DNA from 2 places in the Paenibacillus sp. FSL K6-0108 genome. Region 2 is predicted to be linked to the other one. Evidence: riboswitches for the same ligand, from Rfam matches in the RefSeq annotation. Region 2 holds a riboswitch; the other holds the start of a gene.
The links. Region 2 has a riboswitch for FMN ahead of ribD (bifunctional diaminohydroxyphosphoribosylaminopyrimidine deaminase/5-amino-6-(5-phosphoribosylamino)uracil reductase RibD). Riboswitches for the same ligand answer to the same signal wherever they lie in the genome.
Positions count from the first base shown of each region.

Region 1 (7,579 bases), 1.4 Mb from region 2:
ACCGTATATTGTACAAATCCCAGCTCCTCTCCATATATGATAATGGCATCTTGTCGATCCATTGGTTCGTCCAACTGTTGTGCAATTACCGATACCTTTCGTCCATCTTTCAAAAGGCGCTGCGGATCAATCTCCAACTGAAACTCGTTCTTGTCCTCTGGATGTGAAATGATTAATTTCGTTTCAGCAAGTACGGCTGAGTCGACCAATGCAAACCCGAAATTTGAATTTTGGTGATGCTGATTGGTATGTAATGGTGTGTTCATGATACATCCCCTCTCCTATGTCTGATGGCATGTCACACCCCCAAATATATGTCATATTTGCCCTGACCGCAACCCTGGTTCCCACTGATAAAGATAGATGCATCACGTTTTAGATACCCATATATCGCCTTATCCATCTCTGTTTTTTAGCATCGCACGATCTGCTCTCACAAAAAAAAGCCCATACCACATCGCTTTAACGACGCAGTATGAGACAATGTAATTTACTTACTTTACATATAAACCCAGTTAATTTAATACCTAAACACGATGTCTCTACAAATAGGTTTAAGTTATGACATCTACTTTTTCTTTGTTGTTTGGAACGTGTCCGATATACGCCGTGCCGGGTTCAAATGACTGTGATGGCGACCGTAGGCGAAGTAGATGATCAAACCAATAATTAACCAGCCAAAGAACGTAATCCAGGTCAGAGCCGCGAGACGTGTCATGAGATACATACAGCCGACAGCGCTAAGAATAGGAATCCATGGAACGAAAGGTACACGGAATCCCCTTTTCAGTTCCGGATTGTTCTTACGCAATATGATAATACCCAGACTCACAACTGCAAAAGCAAACAGTGTTCCGATGTTAGTCAACTCCGCCAGATGGCCAAGTGAGATAAAACCCGAGAATAACGCAACGATGATCCCAGCTACCCAAGTTCCCGCAGCAGGCGTTTGGCTTTTGCCACTGACTTTGGAGAATACCGGAGACAATAGACCATCCCGTGACATGGAATAAAGCAAACGCGTCTGACCATACATCATGACAAGTAACACAGTGGTAATCCCTGTAATTGCCCCAAGCGAAACAATCCAGGACAGTCCTTTCAATTGTACAAATTCAAACGCAAAGGCTACCGGATCACTCACATTCAACATGTGATAAGGTACAATCCCTGTCAAGATCAACGATACAACAATGTAAAGAACGGTACAGATCGCTAGAGATGAAATAATACCGATTGGCAAATCCCGTTGAGGACGTTTCACTTCTTCCGCAGCCGTTGAGACCGCATCGAAACCGATGTAAGCAAAAAATACCGTTGCCGCCCCTGCGGTTACCCCTGAGATCCCAAACGGAAGAAATGGCTGCCAATTATCCGGCTGCACATAGAACACACCCACACCGATAAAAATCAGTACTACGATAATTTTAATCGCTACCATAATTCCGTTGGCACGAGCAGCCTCTTTCACTCCACGGGTGAGCAGGAATGTAATGATTAACGTAATCATTGCTGCGGTGATGTCAAAATAGGTTCCTTTTTCCGGACTAAATGCACTAGTGAGCGCATGGGGTAACTGCAATCCGAATCCGGACAATAACGTTTGAAAATACCCTGACCAACCGCTGGCCACAGCCGCACTCGCAAATCCATATTCCAGAATAAGATCCCAACCCAGAATCCAGGCAATGACTTCTCCAAAAGCAGTATAGCTATATGTATACGCACTTCCTGAAGCAGGCACACTGGATGCAAACTCCGAGTAACACAATGCAGCGAAGGCGCAGATCATACCTGCCAGCAGAAAAGACAGTACCAAACCGGGACCTGCATATGTTGCAGCAGCAACGCCTGTTAATACAAAGATACCCGTACCGATGATTGCACCTACCCCGAGGGTCATCAGATCAAGCGGCCCCAGAGCTCGTTTCAATATGTTGCTTTCGTTATCTCCGGTGGCAATCGGCTTTTTCCTAAATAGGGAAGATCGATTCTGGTTTTGATTCATACACAGTTTCCTCTCGTATCAAAAATGATGAATGTGTCTCTTTGATTCAGACATTCTAGTCCGTTACATCTGTTCTATGAAAAAGACCTTTGTTCTATCTTACAGACCAACTATAAAAATCTATCGATTTCTACACTTTGTCGCGTTGCTTTGTTAAATTTATTTTGGCAAGATAGTATATTTTGTGCGTTCGCGAGGAAAATTATCATGATCTGTTGGACAGGGACGAATATGAAAATCGATTTAAAAGAAAACTGCGTATAATTTATATTATGCGCAGTTTTCTAGAGGCTTTTTTCTTTAACAAAACATCACAAACTCGTTGTTACATGCAACTATGAAAAAACTGTGCTTTTTTTTCTCTTTTTGCGGTTTATTCCTTGTTCTCCTGTCATCTTACACGATAATCAAGTACGCCAAAGAGCCACATACCCGTATGCGGCCCCTATCATCAAACTTATGAAAATACAATTCGCTCTGCATCCGACATCTGATATTGGGATAACAGATATTCTTTGCTGGCCAAAGCCTTCCGACGTACCTCACTCAGATCGATATGCAGCAGTTTACCTTCGCGCTTCACCGGCCGACCTGCTACAAACACAGTGTCCACATTGGATGGATTGGCAAACTGAACAACCGCTCCCACCGGATCATGCACCGGAAACAAGTTAAGGTCAGTGGTTCGAATCATAATCAGATCTGCTTCTTTACCTGGAGTAAGCGTGCCAATCTTCTGCTCCAGTCCCAGAGCCTTCGCTCCGGCAGAAGTTGCAAATCTCAGCACTTGACTGGATTGCAGATTAAGCTCCCCAGGCATTTCACCCTGCAGCAAGAGTTGTTCATTTCCCCTGGAACGCTCGGCCTGAAGTGCAAATTTCATCTGGGAGAACATATCGCCACCCGTTGAAGTTACAACGTCAACTCCAAGGGTTGGCGTTCCGCCATTTTCAAGAAAGTAACCCGTTGCCGGGTACCCATGACCCATCATCATCTCCACTTCGGGTGTGACGGAGAGTGAAGCGCCGCTATCGGCCAACATTTTATATTCATCCGTATCCATCGTATTTCCATGCACAACGTTCAGACGTGGGCTGAGCAAACCAGCCTCATACATTTTGCTTATCGAACGATCTACAGATCCCCAGCTTCCAAAGCCAACATGCATTGAACATAGCGCATCCAGCTCGTGCGCAAGCTGAATTTCCTTCACTGTGGTATCCCAATGGCTGAACTCCGGACCACGAATAGCAAGGCCGAACGTAAGCAGCTGATCCTGTGAGGAAAAATACTGTTCCTTGACTCTTCTCACATCATTCGAATACGTTAGCTGGCTTTCTCTGTTCCAGTAGGGCGTCTCACCCGGTACACCATAAGCGAAAACCGATCGAATACCCGCATCCTGAAGTCCGTGAATGAGTTCATCCGTGTGCTCAGCTGAATACGGCATACTCCAGTCAAGCACCGTGGTCACTCCTGCATTAAGCGCTTCCAAAGAACCCAGCAAATTGGCGATATAGCTGTCTTGTGGCCGGAGTTTACTTCCCATCGCTCCATAATAGAGATTTTGCAGATAGACCGGCAATGACCAGTTGGTTCCCGCTGTTTTGACGAGCGACTCCCATACATGCCGGTGCGTATCTACGAATCCAGGGAGTATGATCATCTCCGACGCATCAATCACTTCCGCTTCAATACAACTCAGATCGGGCTGGATGGCAGCAATAATAGAATCCTCAATGAGAACGTCCGCCTTCTTAAACTGTCCCACCGACGAATCCATAGACAATACACAACCATTTTTCAGTAGATAACTTGTCCCCACAAGACACATCTCCAATCATTGTTTTTTGTTGGATATACGCTTGAATCCCGGATGTTAATCTCTGACTGAATATCTGCTGAAATATATTAAGTATATAACCATTATATAGAAACGTGTGGGAACATTCAATTTTGGTTTGCATCATTTCATTTGGATATTTTCCTGTCTATCGCAAGTTCAGCAAATTACATATTCTGTGCTTACACCTTACTCTTCCTGCTGATCCCTCTTCCGTTTTGCCCGAAACCTTCTTACCTTCATCAGATTACCGCACATCTTGTCATCACAATATCTCTGGGTACGACTGCGCGTGTCATCATAAAAAAACCATCGGCAATCCGAATTATCACAGATCCGAATCCTTCCTGCATCCCCTTCCACCACCGTGACAGCAAAATCAGCTGCAACCTCAGCCATAACCTGCTTCCATTGAGTTCCTGTAGAAATAAGTGAAAGTTTCAGTCCCTCATCTCCAGCGTGCAGTCTTCTGATGACCTGACCTTCCTCCATTATGGCGTTGAGCCAATCTTGGTCTCTGTCGGATAATGGGTTTCCAGCCGCTAAACGTGTTGCAAGAGCCTGTAATTCATTTCTGAAATCTCTCAAGGCTTTTTCTTCTTCAGAAGAAGCGGGTACAGGAGCGTGCATCTGCCATTGTTTAATAAATCCTTGCTGCCATGCACCTTTGCCAAGCCTGTCCTCCGAACGATCTCCACCACGCCAGTCATGATAATCACTGTTCACAAAATCAGTCCATAGTCTATCCATATGTGCCTCCGCTAAGTTGTAACTATCTAAAATGAAAAAAGATAGTTACAACCATTCATGTTTGGGTTATATTTATTGTAACCATATTTAAGCACTTTAGCTAGTTACCATGAATTTATTTTAGGGAGGAAAAATCAATGACTACAACACCAAAAGAGTTATTGCTCATTCAGAAAGATGATACCTGGGATCAATGTAACTGGATTGTGCCTTTATCCAAGGCACTCGAAGGACTGACTGCTGAACAGGCAGCCTGGGTTCCATCATCCGGTGGATTAAGCATCTGGCAGTTGGTCAACCATATGTATTATTACAATCAGCGCTTGTTGAGTCGTATTCAGGGCAAAACACACTCCGGTACACCTGCCGAAAATAATGAATCCACCTTCGGAGATCCGGGCGACCCTTCTGATACCACTGGCTGGAGTATACTTATGCAAAATACAACACAATTAGCCGGACAGCTTCGAGATCAGCTTGCTTCATTAGAAGAATCTGATCTTGAAGCCTCTTACATGAATACGGATGAAAAATGGGCACATGCACTTGCCCGCTGGGTACTCCACGATGCGTATCATGCAGGCCAGATTGTATTGCTACGCAGACAACAAGGAAGCTGGAATATCATATTCTAAAAAAAAACTTGAACTGCTAGCGCTTACAGGAATAAGATGGACTTATTAATGTTACAGCTTGTTCAAACATACTATAATTGAATAGGATCTTCGGGGTAGGGTGCAATTCCCAACCGGCGGTGATGTTCTTCGGAACTAGCCCGCGACTCGCTGTTTGACCCGATGTAGGGATTCAGCGACTGACTTGGTGTGACTCCAAGGCCGACGGTACAGTCCGGATGAGAGAAGATCAACACATTAACATGCCGTTACGGAAAGGCTTCTTTCCGTATGACGACATGTCAATGATTGAGCCCCCGTTTATTTGGTGTACACCAAAACGGGGGCTTTTGTCGATTTTGCCAACTGAAGATTCCGTGTTCTGACGAAGGAGTCCTGAATATGGAAAAGACCCAACATGCATCAATAGTTTACCGCAAGGAACGAAGTAATACCGGATTCTGGCTAGTCGTGCTCGGCGCCGCCCTTTGGGGTGTAGATCCACTGTTCCGTATTATTTTGCTCAAAACGATGACCTCCACTCAGATTGTACTGGTGGAACATATTATTGTCAGTCTTGTAGCGATTCCCGTGTTATGGAAGTTCCGGGCCGATCTGAAAAACCTGCGTGCACGCCACTGGATTGCCGTGATCTTTATCTCTTGGGGAGGATCTGCCCTTGCCACGGTTTTGTTCACCCTGGCACTTACGCATAACGATCCCAACACCGTCTTGTTATTGCAAAAGATGCAGCCGCTATTTGCGATTGTACTGGCTAAGCTGCTGCTGAAAGAAACATTGCCTCGCCGCTTCAGTGGACTGTTTATCATTGCACTTGCAGGAACATACCTGCTTACGTTCGGATTTACCCTTCCCCTTGGCAACTGGGACAATTGGGTCCATGCAGGCAGCCTGTTATCGCTGGGTGCAGCTGCCTTGTGGGGCGGTTCAACGGTTATGGGGCGGCTGATGCTGGGGCAAACCCGTTATGAAACGGTCACCTCTCTGCGCTTTGTCGTAGCCTTGCCGCTGCTGATCTTTATGACGTGGAACGAAGGCGCTGCTTGGACATTCCCTTCCGCTACAGGTGAACAGGCGGCTGTAGCACTTAATATTCTGGGTCAGGCTTTACTGCCAGGGTTACTGAGTCTTCTGTTATATTACAAAGGGCTCTCTTCAACCAAGGCCTCAGTTGCAACACTCGCAGAACTGAGCTTCCCGATGGCCGGTGTACTGGTAAACTGGATTGCATTCCGTACATTAATTACCTGGGAGCAGCTGGTGGGCTTCATCCTTATCTGGATTGCCCTGTTCGCCATCTCCAAACAACAGGAACGATTAGCGAGTCCGGCAGACGCTGCACCAAAGCTTCGTACGGATTGAATTTTATATATGACACAAAACAAATCAATTAAGGCACTGTACATCCATCGTGATGTACAGTGCTTTTGTCTTTTCACTATTCCGGTGGTACGATGACTATGGAATAGTAGATCAAGTTAATTTAGAGAGGAACGATTATCATGTCTTCATCTTCATCATTTTCATATACATCTTACGATGCCATAGGTTTGGCTGAATTGGTTCGCGCTCGAGAAATATCCCCTGTCGAGTTACTGGAAGCAGCGTATGCTCGCCTGGAAGAAGTGAATCCACAGCTCAATGCAGTCATTCGTACATATGAAACACGTGCACGTCAGGAAGCGGCTATGGTTCGCCCTGGAGAGCAGCCCTTTGCTGGCGTGCCCTTGCTCTTAAAAGATATCTCCCAGTCTCTGGAGGGGGAAATTCTCACCTCGGGTTCACGTCTTCTCCGCGACCATCAAGCACAGCGGAATTCCAATTTCGTTTCCCGTCTGCTCGATGCAGGCTTCATTATCATCGGACATACCAATACGCCGGAATTCGGTCTGAAAAATATTACGGAGCCCCGTCTTCACGGCCCAAGTCGTAATCCATGGAATACCAGTCACTCGCCAGGTGGTTCAAGCGGAGGTGCCGCAGCCGCTGTAGCCTCGGGTATTGTCCCCCTTGCGGGAGCCAGTGACGGTGGCGGTTCAATCCGAATCCCTGCTTCCTTCAGTGGAATATTTGGACTTAAGCCTACACGTGGTCGGACACCCGTTGGACCGGGGGTTGGTCGTCAGTGGCAGGGTGCATCGATTGATTTTGCCCTATCTCGCTCCGTTCGCGACAGCGCTGCGTTACTGGACACATTACAAATCATTCAACCCGAAGCTGCGTTCCATGCTCCCCTCTTTCCGGGAAGCTACCTGGCTGATATGAACTATCCTCATCAACGCAAACTGAGAGTTGCATATACAACAGTTTCGCCTGTAGGTACACCTGTAAGTGATGAAGCCA
Region 1 covers NZ_CP150288.1:3,595,785-3,603,363, reverse strand. Annotated here, with positions in the region: gene MHB49_RS16375 (hypothetical protein) at 1-266, opposite strand, end outside; gene MHB49_RS16370 (amino acid permease) at 569-2,008, opposite strand; gene MHB49_RS16365 (amidohydrolase family protein) at 2,466-3,842, opposite strand; gene MHB49_RS16360 (CGNR zinc finger domain-containing protein) at 4,041-4,601, opposite strand; gene MHB49_RS16355 (DinB family protein) at 4,739-5,236, shown strand; FMN riboswitch at 5,319-5,470, shown strand; gene MHB49_RS16350 (DMT family transporter) at 5,618-6,598, shown strand; gene MHB49_RS16345 (amidase) at 6,739-7,579, shown strand, end outside.
Region 1: linked by a shared signal. The riboswitch ahead of MHB49_RS16350 (DMT family transporter) and the one ahead of ribD (bifunctional diaminohydroxyphosphoribosylaminopyrimidine deaminase/5-amino-6-(5-phosphoribosylamino)uracil reductase RibD) in region 2 are both predicted to bind FMN.

Region 2 (7,579 bases):
TCCCAAATTTTCGAAGTGGAAGGATTCCAAATGGCAGTTCAACGCGTTGCGGAGTTTGCAGCAAATGTGTATGAGCGTCTTAACGTTGCGTTTAAAGTAGTTAATCTGGGCGGTGGGTTCGGTATCCGTTATATTGATGGGGATACACCGCTTGAAGTTTCACAATACGTAAAAGCCATCACCGATGCGGTGAAAAATCATTTTGCTCAAATCGGCTATGCCGTGCCTGAGATCTGGGTTGAACCGGGCCGCAGCATCGTAGGTGAAGCGGGAACAACGATCTACACTGTTGGAACAAGCAAAGATATTCCAGGAGTTCGCAAATACGTAGCTGTAGATGGCGGAATGACAGACAATCCGCGTCCGGCACTGTATGAGTCCAAATATGAAGCCGTATTGGCAAACCGTGCAAATGAGGCTGCTCAGGAAACGGTATCTGTTGCTGGTAAATGCTGTGAGAGCGGCGATATGCTGATTTGGGATCTGGATCTGCCTAAAGTGCAAAGCGGCGATCTGCTTGCAGTAGCTTGCACAGGTGCGTACAACTACTCTATGGCAAGCAACTACAACCGGATTCGTCGTCCTGCAGTTGTGTTTGTCAAAGACGGCCAAGGAGACGTTGTGGTACGCCGTGAGACGTATCAGGACATCATCCAGAATGATCTGGTACCTGAGCGCATTGCAAAACAGCCAGTTACTCGTTAATGTAAGAACCAAATAGCGGAGTTCTACATGGAGAAGACAAAAAAGGGTTCAGCCTTTTTTGTCTTCTTTTACTCTTAAGGGCCGGATTTTGAAAAAAATCTTGCTGATTATTTTGCGATCCATCCATTTTCGGTGTACACTAAGAAAAGTGCTATAAAGCTTGGCCCAGGGTCATGCGTTCTGGCACCATTAACGATGGTCAATACGAAAGGAGTCATTTACATATGGCGAAACAAGCGAAAATCAAAATGGCAAACGGCGGAGAAGTTGTAATCGATTTGTTCGATCAAGAAGCTCCAAACACGGTAGCAAACTTTGAGAAACTGGCTAACTCCGGTTTCTACAACGGTCTTGTATTCCACCGTGTTATTCCGGGCTTTGTAGCTCAAGGCGGATGCCCTAACGGTAGCGGTGCAGGCGGTCCAGGTTACACAATTAACTGTGAAATCAACCCGAACAAACATGAGCGCGGAACTTTGGCTATGGCGCATGCAGGCCGCAACACAGGCGGAAGCCAGTTCTACATCTGCTACCAACCGCAGCCACATTTGGATGGACAACATACTGTATTTGGTAAAGTTTCCAAAGGTATGGAATTCGTGGACGCTTTCGAAGGTCGCGACAAAATGGAAACTGTTGAAGTTGTAGAAGCTTAATCCAATCTACAAAACTTCAGACGACTGAGCAAACCCTGGTACTTCTGTTACAGAAGTACCAGGGTTTTTTTGCATTTTCTAGCCTTTTTGCATATATGACTGGTCCCAAATAAGCTAAAAGGAACTGGCATGAAGGCCCATTCTGGGTTATTCTGGCTATAAATCAAGCTGGGAAACCAAAAGTGTGTGTTTCGTCTGCCATCGGGTTTACCATCAGGAGAGGATGTTCTGAAACATTGGATATTGTTCAACAGCTTAAACTGCTTCAACAAATTTATAGTGAGAAAATGTTGTGGGACGAGGAGTTGCAGGCTTCAAGACATGTCGTTCCAAAGAGCATTTCCAGCCAAGATCTCGAAGGTCTCAAGATGGCTGGCCATCTTCCGAATCAATTTGTGAAGCCACAGCATGATGAGACCGTTAGTGAACTGAAAACACTGGCTAAGCGTTGGACGCTTCAGGAAACAGCGCAGTGCTTCGTGGCTTCTATGTGGTCGGCACCCATGATCTGGCGTTCGCTCCTGACAGGCAAACTCATCGCGAGCAGTATGCCGGACCATGAACTTACCCCATATCCATCCATGAATACCTGTCAGGTCTGCGGATTGTCAGCAGATGAGGGAGTAGACACGTCGCTGCAATGGTATTGGCGGATGACGAACGGTACACCGCTGGATGGTGATATCCTTGGACATGTACTCGCTCTCAGAGAGCTGTCTGAATCGCAGGAACTGCCTGTTCCAAACGCATACGATCGCTGGACATTCCGTGCTGTGTTGACTGTGCTTCGTAACTTGCCTCCCAACACACGTTATAGCAAGGCAGCAGAATTACTGAAGAAAGAACGTCTCCTGCCGGCTAAAAAGATATATGTGTACCGTGATCTGCTGGAAACGTTAGCTTTAATCGGCATTCTGGATACGCCCGAGCATCCAGGCATGATCACGTCATTCACGTTGTACGTCAATCGGGACCAGCGGCCAAACGTTCGGGTTGAAGTGCAGGCACCTCTGGCCTGGTGGAATTCGTCTGTTGGCGTGAATGAAAAAAATCTGATCAACATATTCGGTGATTATGACTGCAGTGATGTTTCCCTTGAGGAGAGGCCAGGACCATATCCACCGCTGAAAGAGACGATTGTCGGGGCTTTTGAAAGCAGAAAAGTAGTTTATGTCAAAGCGCCCAAAAAGTCTCCTGACGCCGGAATCGGTGAAGTACAGCCCGGAGACGTATATGCAGTTCGGGTACGTGAAGGCGCATGGATTACTGTATACTGTCATGAAGTTAAGGAAAAGCGTGCCATTGTCGAATATTTGGATGGTGTTTTTGCTGAGATGCCCGGAAAAGCAGATTTGATCCTGACCGTTCGTCCACGACCGGATGAACGATGGCAATGTTCGGCAATTGCCATCGATTCCACGAGCTGGGTCAGAAGGGTTGCCCGGGATATGCCAGCCCCTGCGGCGTCTCAGCCAGAACCGGATCGGATTCCGTTTCATAACGCCAAGGATTTGAAACATATGGCAAGCTGGTGTTTTCCTGATCTGTAGCTTCGTATCTCGGAAGAGTTGCGGTTTTAGGTATGTCAAAGCTTATTAAAAGTTAGTATGTGACAAAAAGGAACAAAAAACAATTGATTTTTTGGCATTAAAGTGCTAACATCCAATTAATAACGAAAGCGAATCCTTCAGGGCAGGGTGCAATTCCCTACCGGCGGTGATGCAGTATGTGAGGATATCTATCCAGCATTGATGCAAAGTCCGTGACCCGTCTGCCTGTGGCAGATGGCTGATCTGGTGTAATTCCAGAACCGACAGTATAGTCTGGATGGGAGAAGGAGAGGGTGCAGTCCGCAGGACCGCATTCCGCAGTAGTGTTGCTGTACAGTTTTTGACGAATTCATTTCCTGTGCAGGGAGAAATCCGGTTACTTTTCCGGCAATCTTCATACATATGCCACATCATAGAAGCTCTTTACCTGTAATTAAAGTTCATTTAAGGTATGTGTCTGTTTTCACTTGCCAGAAATGAAGTTTGGGCGAAGTGTTGTTGGTGCTGTATCAAAGTTACTGCTGGTGACACATGTCTCTCATCATCCCCATCGAACGGATTGTTCGACGGGGATTTTTTTATAATATCAGTAATGTAAAAACTTCGAAGCATGATGTTCCTGATATTGCAAGAAAAAATTCCTTTAAACGCGGTCTGGCTTCCTAGGAGTACTTCGATAGACGTTTTTCTTATTGGATATGGAACATGCCTCTCTGTTGGAAGGGAGGTCTAAACTCAAGATTTTAACCGTGGGGTGAACGGATTTGGAAATGATTAATGATGAATTTTATATGGCGCTGGCACTGGATATGGCAGAACGGGCCCAAGGGCAGACTGGAATCAATCCGGTCGTAGGGTGTGTCGTTGTAAAAGAAGGGCGAATCGTGGGCCTTGGAAGTCATCTTAAACGGGGAACGGGTCATGCTGAGGTTCATGCACTGAACATGGCGGGCAGTGATGCTGAAGGTAGTACCGTGTACGTTACGCTTGAACCTTGCAGTCATTACGGAAAGACTCCACCATGCAGCGAACGTCTCATTCATGAGAAAGTGAAACGTGTCGTCGTGTGCTGCGAAGATCCGAATCCGCAAGTCTCCGGCAGAGGGATCAGCATGCTGCGTCAACAAGGGATCGAAGTTGAAGTTGGAGTGTTGCGTGAGCGCGGAAGACGGATGAACGAGAAATTCATTAAATACATTACAACAGGTCTCCCTTTTGTGACTCTGAAGACGGCATCTACACTGGATGGCAAAATTGCTACGCGCAGCGGTGACAGCAAATGGATCTCCAACGAGTCAGCTCGCGAGATCGTCCATGCTCTTCGCCATCGTCATCAGGGAATTATGGTTGGTGTGGAAACGGTCATTGCTGACAATCCGGAGCTTACAACCCGCTTGCAAGTGGAAGGGATCAGCCCGGTACGAATCGTGGTGGATTCCAAGCTGCGTCTGCCTGTAGGGGCCAAAATGGTCAAGGATGGTCTTGCACCAACCTGGGTGCTTACAACGGATGAGGCTAGTCCTGAAGCGGCTGAGCGGCTGGAAGCCTATGGTGTGGAGATCATACGCTGTGGTCCTGGACCACGTGTCGATCTGTTGAGTGCACTCAGCAAGCTTGGTGAGCGTGAAATTGGTTCGATTCTGCTTGAAGGCGGGGGCACTCTAAATGGTGCCATGCTGGAAGCGCGGTTGGTAGATCGACTGCTCATGTTCATTGCTCCGAAAATTGTCGGAGGATACGAAACACCAGGCAGTTTCCGCTTCGAGGGTGTAGAGCGCATGAGTCAGGCGATTCAATTGCATCAGCTGGAAATTGAGCAAGTTGGAGATAATATTAGCATTGGCGGAATTCCGGTTTGGCCTGAATAAATGAATTGATTGAATTAACAATAACGAAATAAATAAAGGAGGCGGTAGCATGTTTACCGGTTTGGTGGAAGAAGTCGGTCAGATCCGGCGTATTGGTCGGAAAGGTGAAGCGATGGTCCTGAATATCGGAGCTTCCGCCATCATGAACGATCTGAAGATTGGCGATAGTGTAGCTGTAAACGGGGTATGCTTAACTGCGACAACCCTGGAGGGTGGCGGATTTACTGCTGATGTGATGCCTGAGACATATCGACATACCAATCTAAGTCAATTGCAATTCGGCAGCAAAGTTAATCTGGAGCGGGCCATGCTGTCAGGTGGTCGTTTTGGCGGGCATATCGTTCAGGGCCATGTCGATGGCACTGGGGTCATTGGCAGCATTACACGTGACCAGAATGCAATTGTTTTCGAGATCAAACCTGATGATACGCAGCTGTTCAAATATCTGATACCCAAAGGGTCTGTAACCCTGGACGGAATTAGTCTGACCGTTGTGCATACTTCGCAGACTGCATTCACTGTATCCATTATTCCACATACCATCGGTGAGACCGTATTAAATGTGAAAAAGACGGGTGACACCATCAATATTGAGTGTGATATTTTGGGCAAATATGTGGATCATCTGCTTCATTATAGCAAGGGACATGAAAAGAACGGTGCGGGTAAACCGCGAAGTATCAGTGAGGAATTCCTGTCTAATCACGGATTTGCTTAACTAATCGTAATTGATTTAATACAAATATAAATTGAAATGGAAACTGGAGGGTGACCTATGTCAGAGCAATCCATTCTGAATCCTATTGAGGAAGCCATCTACGATCTGATGCAGGGTAAACCTGTTATTGTGGTGGATGATGAGGATCGGGAGAATGAAGGCGACTTTATCGCTTTGGCCGAAAAGGCTACACCTGAAGTGATCAATTTCATGATTACTGAAGGCAGAGGTCTGGTATGTGTTCCCATTACACAGCAACGTGCCGATGAACTTAACCTGAAACCTATGGTTCAGCAAAATACGGACTTTCATGGAACGGCTTTTACCGTCTCTGTAGATCATAAAGACACCACAACGGGCATCTCGGCTCATGAACGCTCCATTACAGTCAAGGGTCTAATTGATCCCGAAGCGAAAAGCGGAGATTTCCGCAAGCCTGGCCACATGTTCCCACTTATCGCCAAGGATGGCGGTGTACTGCGGCGTGCGGGACATACGGAAGCGGCTGTAGATCTAGCCATTATGTGCGGTTCCTACCCGGCAGGTGTTATCTGTGAAGTGATCAAGGAAGATGGTACAATGGCCAGACTTCCGGATCTTCAGGAGATCGCCCGCAAGCATGATCTGAAACTAATCAGCATTCAAGACATGATTCGGTACCGGAATGAGAAGGAACAGTTGGTTCAACGCGAAGTAGCTGTGCGTATGCCAACGGACTTTGGTGAATTCCAGGCGGTGGCGTACACCAATGCGGTGGACAACAAGGAGCATGTCGCTTTGGTTAAAGGCGAAATTGATGGATCGAAGCCAGTACTGGTCCGCGTACACTCCGAATGTCTCACAGGGGATGTATTCCATTCTCATCGATGTGACTGTGGTCCACAATTCGATGCAGCATTGAAACAGATTCATGACGAAGGCAATGGCGTCCTGCTATATATGAGACAGGAAGGCCGCGGTATTGGACTGATTAACAAACTCAAAGCTTACAAACTGCAAGAGGAAGGTCTGGACACTGTGGATGCCAATCTGAAGCTTGGATTTGCAGCTGATCTGCGAGATTACGGCATTGGTGCCCAAATTCTTAAGGATCTAGGTGTTCGACAAATTCGGTTGTTAACCAACAATCCACGCAAAATTAAAGGACTTGAAGGTTACGGACTTGAAGTGGTGGAACGAGTTCCGATTCAGATGGAAGAGAATGAGGATAATACGGTCTACCTGCACACGAAGCAGTCGAAGCTTGGCCATATGCTGAAGTTCGACGATATTGAACAAAATGAAGAAAAAAATTGACAATTAGGGAGATGACTTGAATGCCACACTTTTTTGAAGGACATTTGGTATCGGAAGGATTAAAATATGGAGTGGTTGTAGGACGGTTTAACGAGTTTATTACAAGCAAATTGCTCAGCGGAGCATTGGATGCGTTCAAACGTCACGGAGTACAAGATGATGAAGTGGATGTAGCGTGGGTTCCAGGAGCCTTTGAAATCCCGTTGATTGCCCAAAAAATGGCCGAAAGTGGAAAATACGATGCTGTCATTACGTTGGGAACGGTTATCCGGGGTTCAACGACACATTATGATTATGTGTGCAATGAGATGGCGAAGGGTGTAGCTGCAATTAACCTGAAAACAGGCGTACCTACGATCTTCGGTTTGGTTACAACAGAGAATATTGAACAGGCCATTGAACGTGCTGGAACAAAGGCAGGAAACAAAGGCTGGGATGCAGCTACTGCCGCTATTGAAATGGCGAACTTGACGAAACAGCTAAAATAGTGCTTATTTAATATAGTGCCCTGCTCTGCGCAGACGAAAACGGGAGACCGGATTCGGCGGCTTAGCGGGGGTTTTTATTTTTCTGGCGGGAGGATTCGTCTAGTGACGGTAGTTACATACAAACTGGAGACTTTTGAAGGGCCTTTGGATCTGCTGCTTCATCTGATTGATAAGGCAGAGATTCATATCCAGGATATTCCCATCAGCGATATTACCGATCAATATATGGCGTATCTGCATTCGATGCAGGAGCTGGAGTTGGATATTACGAGTGAATTTCTGGTAATGGCAGCAACAC
Region 2 covers NZ_CP150288.1:5,002,689-5,010,267, reverse strand. Annotated here, with positions in the region: gene lysA (diaminopimelate decarboxylase) at 1-705, shown strand, start outside; gene MHB49_RS22685 (peptidylprolyl isomerase) at 930-1,361, shown strand; gene MHB49_RS22680 (hypothetical protein) at 1,598-2,911, shown strand; FMN riboswitch at 3,041-3,204, shown strand; gene ribD (bifunctional diaminohydroxyphosphoribosylaminopyrimidine deaminase/5-amino-6-(5-phosphoribosylamino)uracil reductase RibD) at 3,676-4,779, shown strand; gene ribE (riboflavin synthase) at 4,829-5,497, shown strand; gene MHB49_RS22665 (bifunctional 3,4-dihydroxy-2-butanone-4-phosphate synthase/GTP cyclohydrolase II) at 5,555-6,793, shown strand; gene ribE (6,7-dimethyl-8-ribityllumazine synthase) at 6,814-7,281, shown strand; gene MHB49_RS22655 (ScpA family protein) at 7,384-7,579, shown strand, end outside.